Regions from separate parts of the Streptomyces sp. 17_S59 genome, predicted to be linked through region 2. Evidence: riboswitches for the same ligand, from Rfam matches in the RefSeq annotation. Region 2 holds a riboswitch; each other region holds the start of a gene.
The links. A riboswitch is a leader RNA that binds a small molecule or an ion and turns the genes downstream of it on or off. The one in region 2 is predicted to bind cyclic di-AMP.

Region 1: another riboswitch for cyclic di-AMP. It lies ahead of AC1Z4A_RS14605 (M23 family metallopeptidase); the one in region 2 lies ahead of AC1Z4A_RS24885 (M23 family metallopeptidase).
Region 3: another riboswitch for cyclic di-AMP. It lies ahead of AC1Z4A_RS01570 (C40 family peptidase); the one in region 2 lies ahead of AC1Z4A_RS24885 (M23 family metallopeptidase).

The regions. Positions count from the first base shown of each region.
Region 1 is NZ_JBXOWD010000001.1:3,299,237-3,302,499, reverse strand. It holds gene AC1Z4A_RS14610 (DEAD/DEAH box helicase) at 1-904, shown strand, start outside; cyclic di-AMP (ydaO/yuaA leader) riboswitch at 1,241-1,376, shown strand; gene AC1Z4A_RS14605 (M23 family metallopeptidase) at 1,388-2,473, shown strand; gene AC1Z4A_RS14600 (MFS transporter) at 2,664-3,263, shown strand, end outside.
Region 2 is NZ_JBXOWD010000001.1:5,458,969-5,462,231, forward strand. It holds gene AC1Z4A_RS24880 (M16 family metallopeptidase) at 1-1,006, shown strand, start outside; cyclic di-AMP (ydaO/yuaA leader) riboswitch at 1,222-1,374, shown strand; gene AC1Z4A_RS24885 (M23 family metallopeptidase) at 1,388-2,191, shown strand; gene AC1Z4A_RS24890 (GntR family transcriptional regulator) at 2,396-3,097, shown strand.
Region 3 is NZ_JBXOWD010000001.1:343,884-347,146, forward strand. It holds gene AC1Z4A_RS01560 (aminoglycoside phosphotransferase family protein) at 1-680, opposite strand, end outside; gene AC1Z4A_RS01565 (MarR family winged helix-turn-helix transcriptional regulator) at 804-1,298, shown strand; gene AC1Z4A_RS01570 (C40 family peptidase) at 1,377-1,850, opposite strand; cyclic di-AMP (ydaO/yuaA leader) riboswitch at 1,855-2,019, opposite strand; gene AC1Z4A_RS01575 (endo alpha-1,4 polygalactosaminidase) at 2,253-3,158, opposite strand.

The sequences.
Region 1 (3,263 bases), 2.2 Mb from region 2:
CGAGGCCGACCAGATGGCCGACATGGGCTTCCTGCCGCAGGTCACCCGGCTGCTCGACCAGGTCGCCCCGGACGGCCAGCGGATGCTGTTCTCCGCGACCCTCGACCGCAACGTCGACCGGCTCGTGCGCCGCTTCCTCAGCGACCCGGTGACGCACTCCGTCGACGCCTCGGTGGGCGCGGTCGTCACGATGGACCACCACCTGCTGCACGTCGCGGACATGGACGCGAAGAAGGACACGGTCACGCGCATCGCGGCCCGCGCCGGGCGCGTGATCATGTTCGTGGACACCAAGCGGGGCGCCGACCGCCTGGTCAAGCGGCTGCTGTCGCAGGGCGTACGGGCGGCGGCGCTGCACGGCGGCAAGAGCCAGCCGCAGCGCAACCGGGTGCTCGACCAGTTCCGTACGGACCAGGTCACGGCCCTGATCGCGACGAACGTGGCGGCGCGCGGCATCCACATCGACGGCCTGGACCTGGTCGTCAACATAGACCCGCCGGTCGACCACAAGGACTACCTGCACCGGGGCGGCCGCACGGCACGGGCGGGCGAGTCGGGAACGGTCGTCACGCTCGTACTGCCGGAAGAGCGGCGTGAGATGAGCCGGATGATGGCCACGGCGCAGATCACCCCGAACACGGCCCGGGTCCACCCGGAGGACCCGGAACTGGCCCGCATCACGGGCGCCCGCGAGCCGAGCGGAATCCCGGTGACGATCGCACCTCCGCCCCAGCCGCAGCCGAAGCAGAAGACGAAGCCGAACGCGATCTCGAAGCGCACGGACACCCCGTCCCGCTCCCGCCGCCGGCCGCGCCCGGGCGCCCAGCAGCCGGACGCCCCGCGCAGCGAGGGCACCCAGGCGCGCCGTCGGCGCCCCCGCCGCCCCTCGTCGAACAACGGCTGAGCCAACGCCGGACGGGCTGGAAAATCCAGCCCGTCCGGCGCTTGAGGACCGGGGGTCCGGGGGCGGAGCCCCCGGTTACGGGAAGGGGCGGGGTGGGGAAAGACCGCCGGAGGCCGACCCGCCCCCACCGCCCCACCGCCCCGCCACCCACCCCCGTACCGTCCGTATTCATCCGCATGCAGAGCCATAACAACTGACGAACGCTCAGTTCGCACGAACTGCAAAGACTCCCCAAGAGCGTTGTGGATTCACGCTTTCGGCTTGGATTTCGGCCGCCGTGTCTATTAACGTTCGATAACGCAGCGCGGTTGTTGTCACCGCCGCAAGGGGCGGCGCCGTGCGCCTTCGCCGAATCCCGTCGGTGGAACCGGGGAACCACACTCTGGGGTGAGTCGGGCCGCACGCCGGCCCGTAGGGGACCTTCCTGCTCCGAACCCGTCAGCTAACCCGGTAGGCGAGTAGGAAGGAAAGGAGTGCGCCTCCGTGGCGTCCAACATGCCTGCTGACGACGGCAGTTCGTACGACCCCCTGTATGACCCCTCGTACGCCCCCTCCGAGGAGACCGCGGCCCCGGCCGGCCGGGGCCGGCACCGCGTGGTGAAGCAGCGCGGCGGCACGATGGCCCGCAGCGGTGCGGTGCTGGGCGTGGGCATGATCGCGGCCGTCGGCGCGGGCGGAATGGCGAGCGCCCAGGAGCGGCAGGCGGCGCCGATATCCGTGCCCGATCTGGCGCAGAAGATTCCGGGAGTCGGCTCGCTGATAGGCGGCGAGGAGAACGGGCATTCGGATTCCGCCGCGCAGGGCGCAGCAGCGGACGGGACGGCCGTCGTCCGGGACACGGCGGATGCGGGCGAGGCCCTGCGCAACCGGATCCTCCAGCAGGCGGAGCACCAGCAGGCCGCGGCCGACCGGGCCGCGGAGGAGGGCGAGCTGCACGCGGCGGCGGAGCGGCAGCGGCAGGCCGCGGCGGAAAGAGTCGAGGCCCACAAGGCGGAGCAGGCGCAAGCGCAGCAGGCGCAGCAGGCGGAAGCAGCGGCAGCGGAGGCCCGGCAGGAGCAGGCCGGGCACGGACAGACCCACCCCGCGGCGGGAGCGGCAGCCGAAAAGCCCTCGGCCGCCGGGGAGTCCGGGGCGGAGGACGCCTCCGAGGGCGCGTCCAGGACCTCCGCGTCCGGCTCGTACGTCCTCCCCGTGGCCTCGTACACCCTCACCGCGGGCTTCGGCCAGGCCGGGAACATGTGGTCCGCGAACCACACCGGCGAGGACTTCGCGGCCCCGACCGGCACCCCCGTGAAGGCGGTGTCCGGCGGCACGGTCACCCAGGCGGGCTGGGCGGGCGCGTACGGCTACCGGATCGTACTGACGCTCGACGACGGCACCGAGGTCTGGTACTGCCACCTGTCGTCGATGGTCATCACCTCGGGCCAGGTCGGCACCGGCACCGTCATCGGCCGGGTCGGCGCGACCGGCAACGTCACGGGCCCCCACCTGCACCTGGAGGTGCGGCCGGGCGGCGGCTCGCCGGTGGACCCGCTGCCCTGGCTGCGGGCGCGAGGACTCCAGCCGTAAGGGCCGTCCGGCCGTAAGGGCAGCTGTAAGAGGAGCCGCCCGGTCGTAGGAGCCGTCCACTCGTATGAGCGCTCCCGTCCCGGGACGGCTCCTGCAACCGCAGCGAGGCAGTCGGGCGACAATCGCATAAGTCGTCCTATTAGCCCTGATTCCCGTGAATGTTCTGAGTTCGATCGGGAAATCAGAGAACGTGACGACGACTGCGAGGACGATCACCACGTCCGTGCCCGCCCGCCTGGACCGGCTCCCCTGGTCCCGGTGGCACTGGACCGTGGTGATCGGACTCGGCACGGTGTGGGTCCTCGACGGCCTCGAAGTCACCGTCGTCGGCAACATCGCCGGCCGCCTCTCCGAGCGGGGCAGCGGCCTGCCCATCACCTCGGGCGGCGTGACGGGCCTCGCCGCGGCGCTGTACGTGGCCGGGGCCTGCTCCGGAGCGCTGTTCTTCGGGCGGCTGACGGACCTGTTCGGCCGCAAGAAGCTCTTCATGGTCACGCTCGCCGTCTACCTGACGGCCACCGCGCTGACCGCGCTGTCCTACTCCTCCTGGTGGTTCTTCGCCTTCCGCTTCTTTACGGGCTTCGGCATCGGCGGGGAGTACGCGGCCATCAACTCCGCGATCGACGAGCTGATCCCGGCCGCCTACCGGGGCCGCGTCGACCTGATCATCAACGGCAGCTTCTGGCTGGGCGCCATCGCGGGCTCGCTGCTGTCGATACTGATGCTCGACACGAGCATCTTTGCGAAGGACGTCGGCTGGCGGCTGACGTTCGGGCTCGGCGTCGTCCTG
Region 2 (3,263 bases):
GGACGCCCTGCGCGCCCCCGCGTTCCCGGACGACGAGATCGAGCGCCTCGTCCGCAACCGCCTGGACGAGATCCCGCACGAGCTGGCCAACCCCGCCCGGCGCGCGGCCGTGGCCCTGTCCGCCGAGCTGTTCCCGGCCGACTCCCGGATGTCCCGTCCCCGGCAGGGCACCGAGGAGACCGTCGAGCGCATCGACGCCGCCGCCGTGCGGGCCTTCTACGAGGCGCACGTCCGCCCCGCCACCGCGACCGCGGTGGTCGTCGGCGACTTCACCGGCATCGACCTCGACCAGGTCCTGGCCGACACCCTGGGCGCCTGGACGGGCGCCCCCGCCGAGCCCCGGCCCGTGCCGGCGGTCGGCGGCGACGACACCGGCCGCGTCGTCATCGTGGACCGGCCCGGCGCGGTCCAGACCCAGCTGCTCATCGGCCGCACCGGACCGGACCGGCACGACAGCGTCTGGCCCGCCCAGGTGCTCGGCACCTACTGCCTCGGCGGCACCCTGACGTCCCGTCTGGACAAGGTCCTGCGCGAGGAGAAGGGCTACACCTACGGCGTCCGCTCCTTCGGCCAGGTGCTGCGCTCCGGCCCCGAGGGCACGGGCACCGCGCTGCTCGCCATCAGCGGCTCCGTGGACACCCCCAACACCGGGCCGGCGCTGGAGGACCTCTGGACGGTCCTGCGCACGCTCGCCGCCGAGGGCCTCACCGAGGCCGAGCGCGACGTGGCCGTGCAGAACCTGGTCGGGGTCGCCCCGCTGAAGTACGAGACGGCGGCGGCCGTCGCGGGCACGCTGGCGGACCAGGTCGAGCAGCACCTGGCGGACGACTTCCAGGCGCGGCTGTACGAACGCCTCGCGGAGACGGGCACGGTGGAGGCCACCGCGGCCGTCGTGAGCGCCTTCCCGGCCGACCGCCTGGTCACCGTCCTCGTCGGCGACGCGGCCGAGATCACGGAGCCGGTCAAGGCGCTGGGCATCGGCCCCGTGACGGTCGTCACGGCCTGACGGCTGCTCAAGCCGGCAGCCGTACCCCGGCGCACCAGGGAGGCGCGTGGGCTCACCGAGTCCCACGCGCCTCCCTTATGTCCAATTTCAGGCAGTGGTTGCGTGTTGGTCGTGTGGCGTACGTCATAAAAGCTGCGTTCTGTTTGCCGTTCGAATCTGACGCGGATTAGCGTCAGGGCGGCTGTCCGTCAGATCGGAGCCGCAACCGCGGCCCCGGGCAGTCATCGCCGAGTCCCCGAGCGCGAGCAAGGGGAGCCGGGGACCCACACGTCCCCTGGGGTGAATCGGCCCCCTTTCACGAGGGAGCCGTAGGAGACCTTCCTGCTCCGAACCCGTCAGCTAACCCGGTAGGCGAGAAGGAAGGAAAGGATAGCGACAGCCATGTCGTTCACCCGTCCCACCGGGAAACACCGTCGTCCGGGCCGCGCCGTTCGCGTGGGCGCCAACGTGGCGGGCATAGCCACCCTCACGGCCGCCGGCGTCGTCGCCGGAGTCGCCGCCCCGGCCTTCGCCGCCTCCGACGACACCCACCGCCCCGAGGACACCGGCCTCAACCAGGCCATCGTCATCGGTGACGTCATGGCCGACAACGTCGACGCCCAGGCCGAGACCCAGCGCAGCGCCGCCGACGAGGCCGCCGCCCGCCACCAGGCCGAGGTCTCCGCCCGGCAGAAGGCCGCCGACGCCAAGCAGCGCGCCGAAGAGGCCAAGCGCAAGATCGAGGAGGAGCGCGCCGCCAAGGAGCGCGCCGCCCGCGAGGCCGAGCGCAAGCGCCTCAACACCTTCGTGATGCCGATCGACGGCTCCTACGTCTCCACCGGCTACAAGGCCTCCAGCGGCCTGTGGTCCTCCGGCAGCCACACCGGCGTCGACTTCCACGCCGAGTCGGGCACCTCCGTGCACGCCGTGGGCATGGGCACCATTGTCGAGGCCGGCTGGGGCGGCGCGTACGGCAACAACGTCGTCATCAAGATGAACGACGGCACCTACACCCAGTACGGCCACCTGTCGTCGATCGACGTGTCCGTCGGCCAGTCGGTCACCCCCGGCCAGCAGATCGGCCTCTCCGGCGCCACCGGCAACGTCACCGGCCCGCACCTGCACTTCGAGGCCCGCACGGCCCCCACCTACGGCTCCGACATCGACCCGGTCGCCTACCTGCGCTCGCACGGCGTCGACCTGTAGCCGGCGCGCGGCGGAGCCGCACACGAGCTTGCGAAGGACCCCGGCCCCGGCCGGGGTCCTTTCCGTCGGTCCGTGTCCGGTACGGGCTCAGGCTTGTCCGATGGCGGCTCATATCCAGCGGCCCGGCAGCCGCATTGGCCGGAAAATATCCTTGGCCATAAGGCGCCGTCGGAAATTCCCGGAGTTTGCCATAGAGTCGCGTGCGTGAACGGCGAGGGCGAAGACAGGCGTGAGGGCGGCCGGATTTCCACGCACGCCGTGTGCACGGCGATTCGCGACGACATCGTCTCCGGCGTCTTCCCGCCCGGCAGCCGGCTCGTCGAGGAACTCCTCGCCCGCCGCTACGGCGTCTCCCGGGTGCCCGTCCGCGAGGCCCTGCGCACCCTGGCCTCCGAGGGCTTCGTGACCACCCGCCGGCACGCCGGCGCCTGCGTGGCGGAGCCCTCCGAGCAGGAGGCCGCCGACCTGCTCGACGTTCGCGCCCTGCTGGAGCCGCTGGGCGCCGCGCGGGCCGCGCAGCGGCGCACCGACGCCCACCTCAAGGTCCTGCGCGGGCTGGTCCGGCTGGGCCGGGACCGGGCCCGCACGGGCCGCACGGGCGATCTGCGCCCCCTGGGCGACTGGTTCGACGAGACCCTCGCCCAGGCCTCCGGCAGCCCCAGCCTCGCCACGCTGCTCACCCAGCTGCGCCGCAAGATCGCCTGGGTGTACGCGCCCGAGGCGCCGCTGCACCCGGTGGCGGACTGGGAGACGTGCGGGGCGCTCGTGGACGCCGTGGCCCGCCGGGACGCGGAGCGGGCGCGCGCCCTCGCCGCGGTGCGCGCCGGGCGCTCGCCCGGCACCTACCGGATGCGCCGGGCGGACCACCCGAAACACGCTGTAAACACCGCCGGTTTTCGCTCTTAACAACGCGCCGCTATTACTGGGGAAATAGGCCGGGAAATCGTGGCGGTTTCCGGTCGGCGTGCCGTGCGCGGCAGCGGTGCCGCGCACGGCACGCGCAATTGCGCATACGGGCGCGGATGACGCGGGTAATCCGCGATGCCGCGCGGCGGGAACGCGGAGCGAAACG
Region 3 (3,263 bases), 5.1 Mb from region 2:
CCCGGGTCGCCGGACAGGGGTTCGGGGTCGATGGCCAGCCAGGGTTCGCGCTCCCCGGCGAGGACGTTGTCGTAGTGAAGGTCCCAGTGGAGGAGGCGGTCGCCGCTCTCGTCGGTCAGTTCGGCCATGGCCGATGCGCAGGTGCGTACCAGTTGCCGTTCGGCCGGGTCGTTGAGGGCGGGGACGGACTGCGCGACTTCGGCGAGCATCGCCGCCGCTACGTCCGACAGGCGGCGCAAGCCCTCCGGGGCCGGTACCGAGGACAGGCGGGCCAGCAGCTCTGCCAGGATCTGCAGGGCCGTGTGGTCGTCGGGGACCGAGGAGAGGGGGCGGGTCGCGTCCAGGCGTTCCAGTAGCTGGGTGGCGGTCGCCTCGTCGTGGTCGAGGAGGAGCACCATGCCGTTGCCGTCCCAGGTCCTGAGGCCTCGGGCGCAGCCTGCTGTCTCCTCGCGGGGCTGCTGGAGCTTGAGGACGGCAGGTGTGCCGTCGGCACGGAGAACGGGCAGGACGAGCGAGGCCATGCCGAAGGCTGACGGGCCGTCGGGGCGCAGGTCCCAGCGGTCGAGGAAGTCGGCGCCCAGGCGGGGCAGCCGGGCGAGCCAGGCGCGGGCCTCGGCGCCGTTCGCGCCGTAGGACACGGCAAACTCGTCGGGGACGTCGAGGGGAGTCGACGTGTTCATGAGAAGGTCTCCTTCGTGGGGTCCAGAGCCGGATACGACGGACGAAGGAGGCCGCGGGGGTGCCCGGTTGCCGGGCAGGCGTCAAAGCATGGGCCCACCGTAACGGAGCGCGAGAGGGACCAGGTGGCGGACAAGACGGAGATCGCGACGGCACGGCAGGCCGCCGATGACGGCCTGGTGCTGGCCTTCGGCCGGTTGCAGGGGGCGGCGAACCGGCTGGAGTACATCCTGGGGCGGGCGATCGAGGAGGAGTGCGGGATCAGCCATGCGATGTTCGAGGTGCTGCTGATCCTGGGCCGCGCGGGAGAGGCGGGGCTGTCCATGCGGTCCATCGCCCAGGAGCGGGTGCTCAGCACCGGGGGCGTCACCCGGCTGGTGGACCGGATGGAGGCGGTCGGCCTGGTCGTCCGGGACGCCGATCCGGAGGACCGGCGGGGCCGGATCGTGCGGCTGACCGCCGAGGGCGAGCGCACGGTGGTGCAGGCGGCGCGCGTCCACCGGGAGAACATCCGGCACTTCTTCCTGGAGCCGCTGCCCAAGGCGCACCGGGAGCGGTTCGCCGAGGATCTCAAGACCCTCAGCCATGCGGCACGGGATGCGCTGCCGCGCCTGCGGTAGGGCCGTCCAGCGCGACATGGCGCTGTGCGGGCCCGCCCGGTGTTCGCGCTCCGGGCGGGATCACGGCTGCACCGTTCGTCAGTTGACGCGGCCGTACCACACGCTGTTCGTCCACATCTTCTCCAGCCGCACCGACGCGCCGGGCTTCGGTGCATGCCAGATCTTGTTGCTACCCGCGTAGATCCCCACGTGGTAGACGTTGCTGCCCGAGTGGAAGAAGACCAGGTCACCGGGCTGGCGCGAGCCGCTGGAGAGGTGGCGGGTGGAGTTGTACTGGCTCTGTGCGGTGCGCGGGAGGGACTTGCCCACGCGCTTGAACGAGTACTGGGTCAGGCCCGAGCAGTCGAACCGGTTGGGGCCCGCGGCACCGTACTGGTAGGGCGAGCCCTGCTTGGCCGCGGCGACCTTCAGGGCCTGCTCGCCCGGGGTCGCCGCCGATGCTCCGGCGGCCAGGCCGGAGACGAGGACCGAGGCCGCCAGGGTGGCCGCGGTGAGGGCGGAAGCGGTACCGGCGCGGGAAACGAGCGCGGGTATTCGAGGCAACGCAGACATGCCAAAGCCCTTCGACATCCGCCTGCGAAAGATGACCTGTCGGGTTCGGGCTGCGAAGTTGCCCGGCCACCGTGGTGGCTTCACCCCAAGGACCACTGCCTTCGTGGTCCGTACTGCTTGGGTCTCCCGCTCCTGCCGATCCATCAATTGGGTTCCGCACCCGGTGCGGCGGCAGGACTCGGCGTCCGCCCGGGTCGCCCGCCTCTGTGACGGGATCTTGTGTTCGAGGAGAGATCCTGCACCATCGGGCAACCGGATTCGGCGCCGAGAGCGGAATCTGTGAACTTCTTCACTTCGGCCCGATTGCCGGAACCGGGCCTTTCCGGAATCCGCTCGAAAGGCCCTGTTCCCTGGTGGCGGCGGGGATTTGAGGGGCCGCCGGAACCATCCGGCGGCACCGTTTCAGCAGGGGCGGCGCCAGGCGTCGAGATCGAGCTTCTTCTGCATGGAACTGAGCCCGAGCCGCTTCGCCGTGGCACAGAAGTCGCCCGGCTCCAGGTCGTATTCGACGTGGAAGACCGCTTTGTCCTGCTTCACAAACGGCGTCAGCCGGTCGCACTCGCCGTACTGGGCGCACTGTTCGTTGACCGCGAAGTCGAAGTCCCCCACCAGCTCCGGGATCTGCTCCAGATCGTTCTTCAGACCGATGGCGAGACCGCGGTCATGGGCCAGTTTCACCAGCATCCGGTTGAAGGCCAGCTGATCATCCGCCCTCAGCAGAAAGCCGGTGTCGTTCCTGAAGCCCTCGGTCAGATCCGGCTCCACCGCGTCGAAGCCCTTCTGCCGGCACATGTCGAAGCGGTCCGCCAAGAGCGGCCGGAGAATGTCGAGACGGCGGATGTCCAGCCATTTCTCTCCTTCCCAGCCCTTGTTCTTCTTGCCCAGCAGCTCCTTGGGGAATTTCTTCTGGTCCGGCCGGAAGTCCTCCCAGGCACCGGCGTTGATATAGCAGATCACCTTCCGCCCGCGGGCGTGGAGTTCGGCCACGGTCTTCGCGGAATTCTCGAAGCCGTCGATGTCGTAGACGGGGACGTCCACGGAGATGTCGGCCGAGCCGCCGAGCTGCCACTGCCAGAGGGTGCCCGGCTTCGGCTGCCAGCGGGCGGACGCCGACGACGGCGACGAGCCGGATGCCTCAGGCGATCCCGTGGACCCGGGCTTGCCGGAGGCGCCGGGCCGGGCCGTCGTACGGTCCCCGTCCGGGTCCGGCCCGTCGTCCTCGGAAGAGGAGGAGCAGCCCGCGAGCACGAGCAGCAGTGCGGCACACAGCGCCGCACTCGTCCGCTTCCCCGTTATTTTCCCCGTCACTTTCCCGCCACTTTCCTGTTGCCTTGCCCGTCAACTTCCCTGCCATCGTGCCTCTCCCGGCACTTCGGCCCACATCAGCGGTACCGTACGCCAGCGGTTGACCCC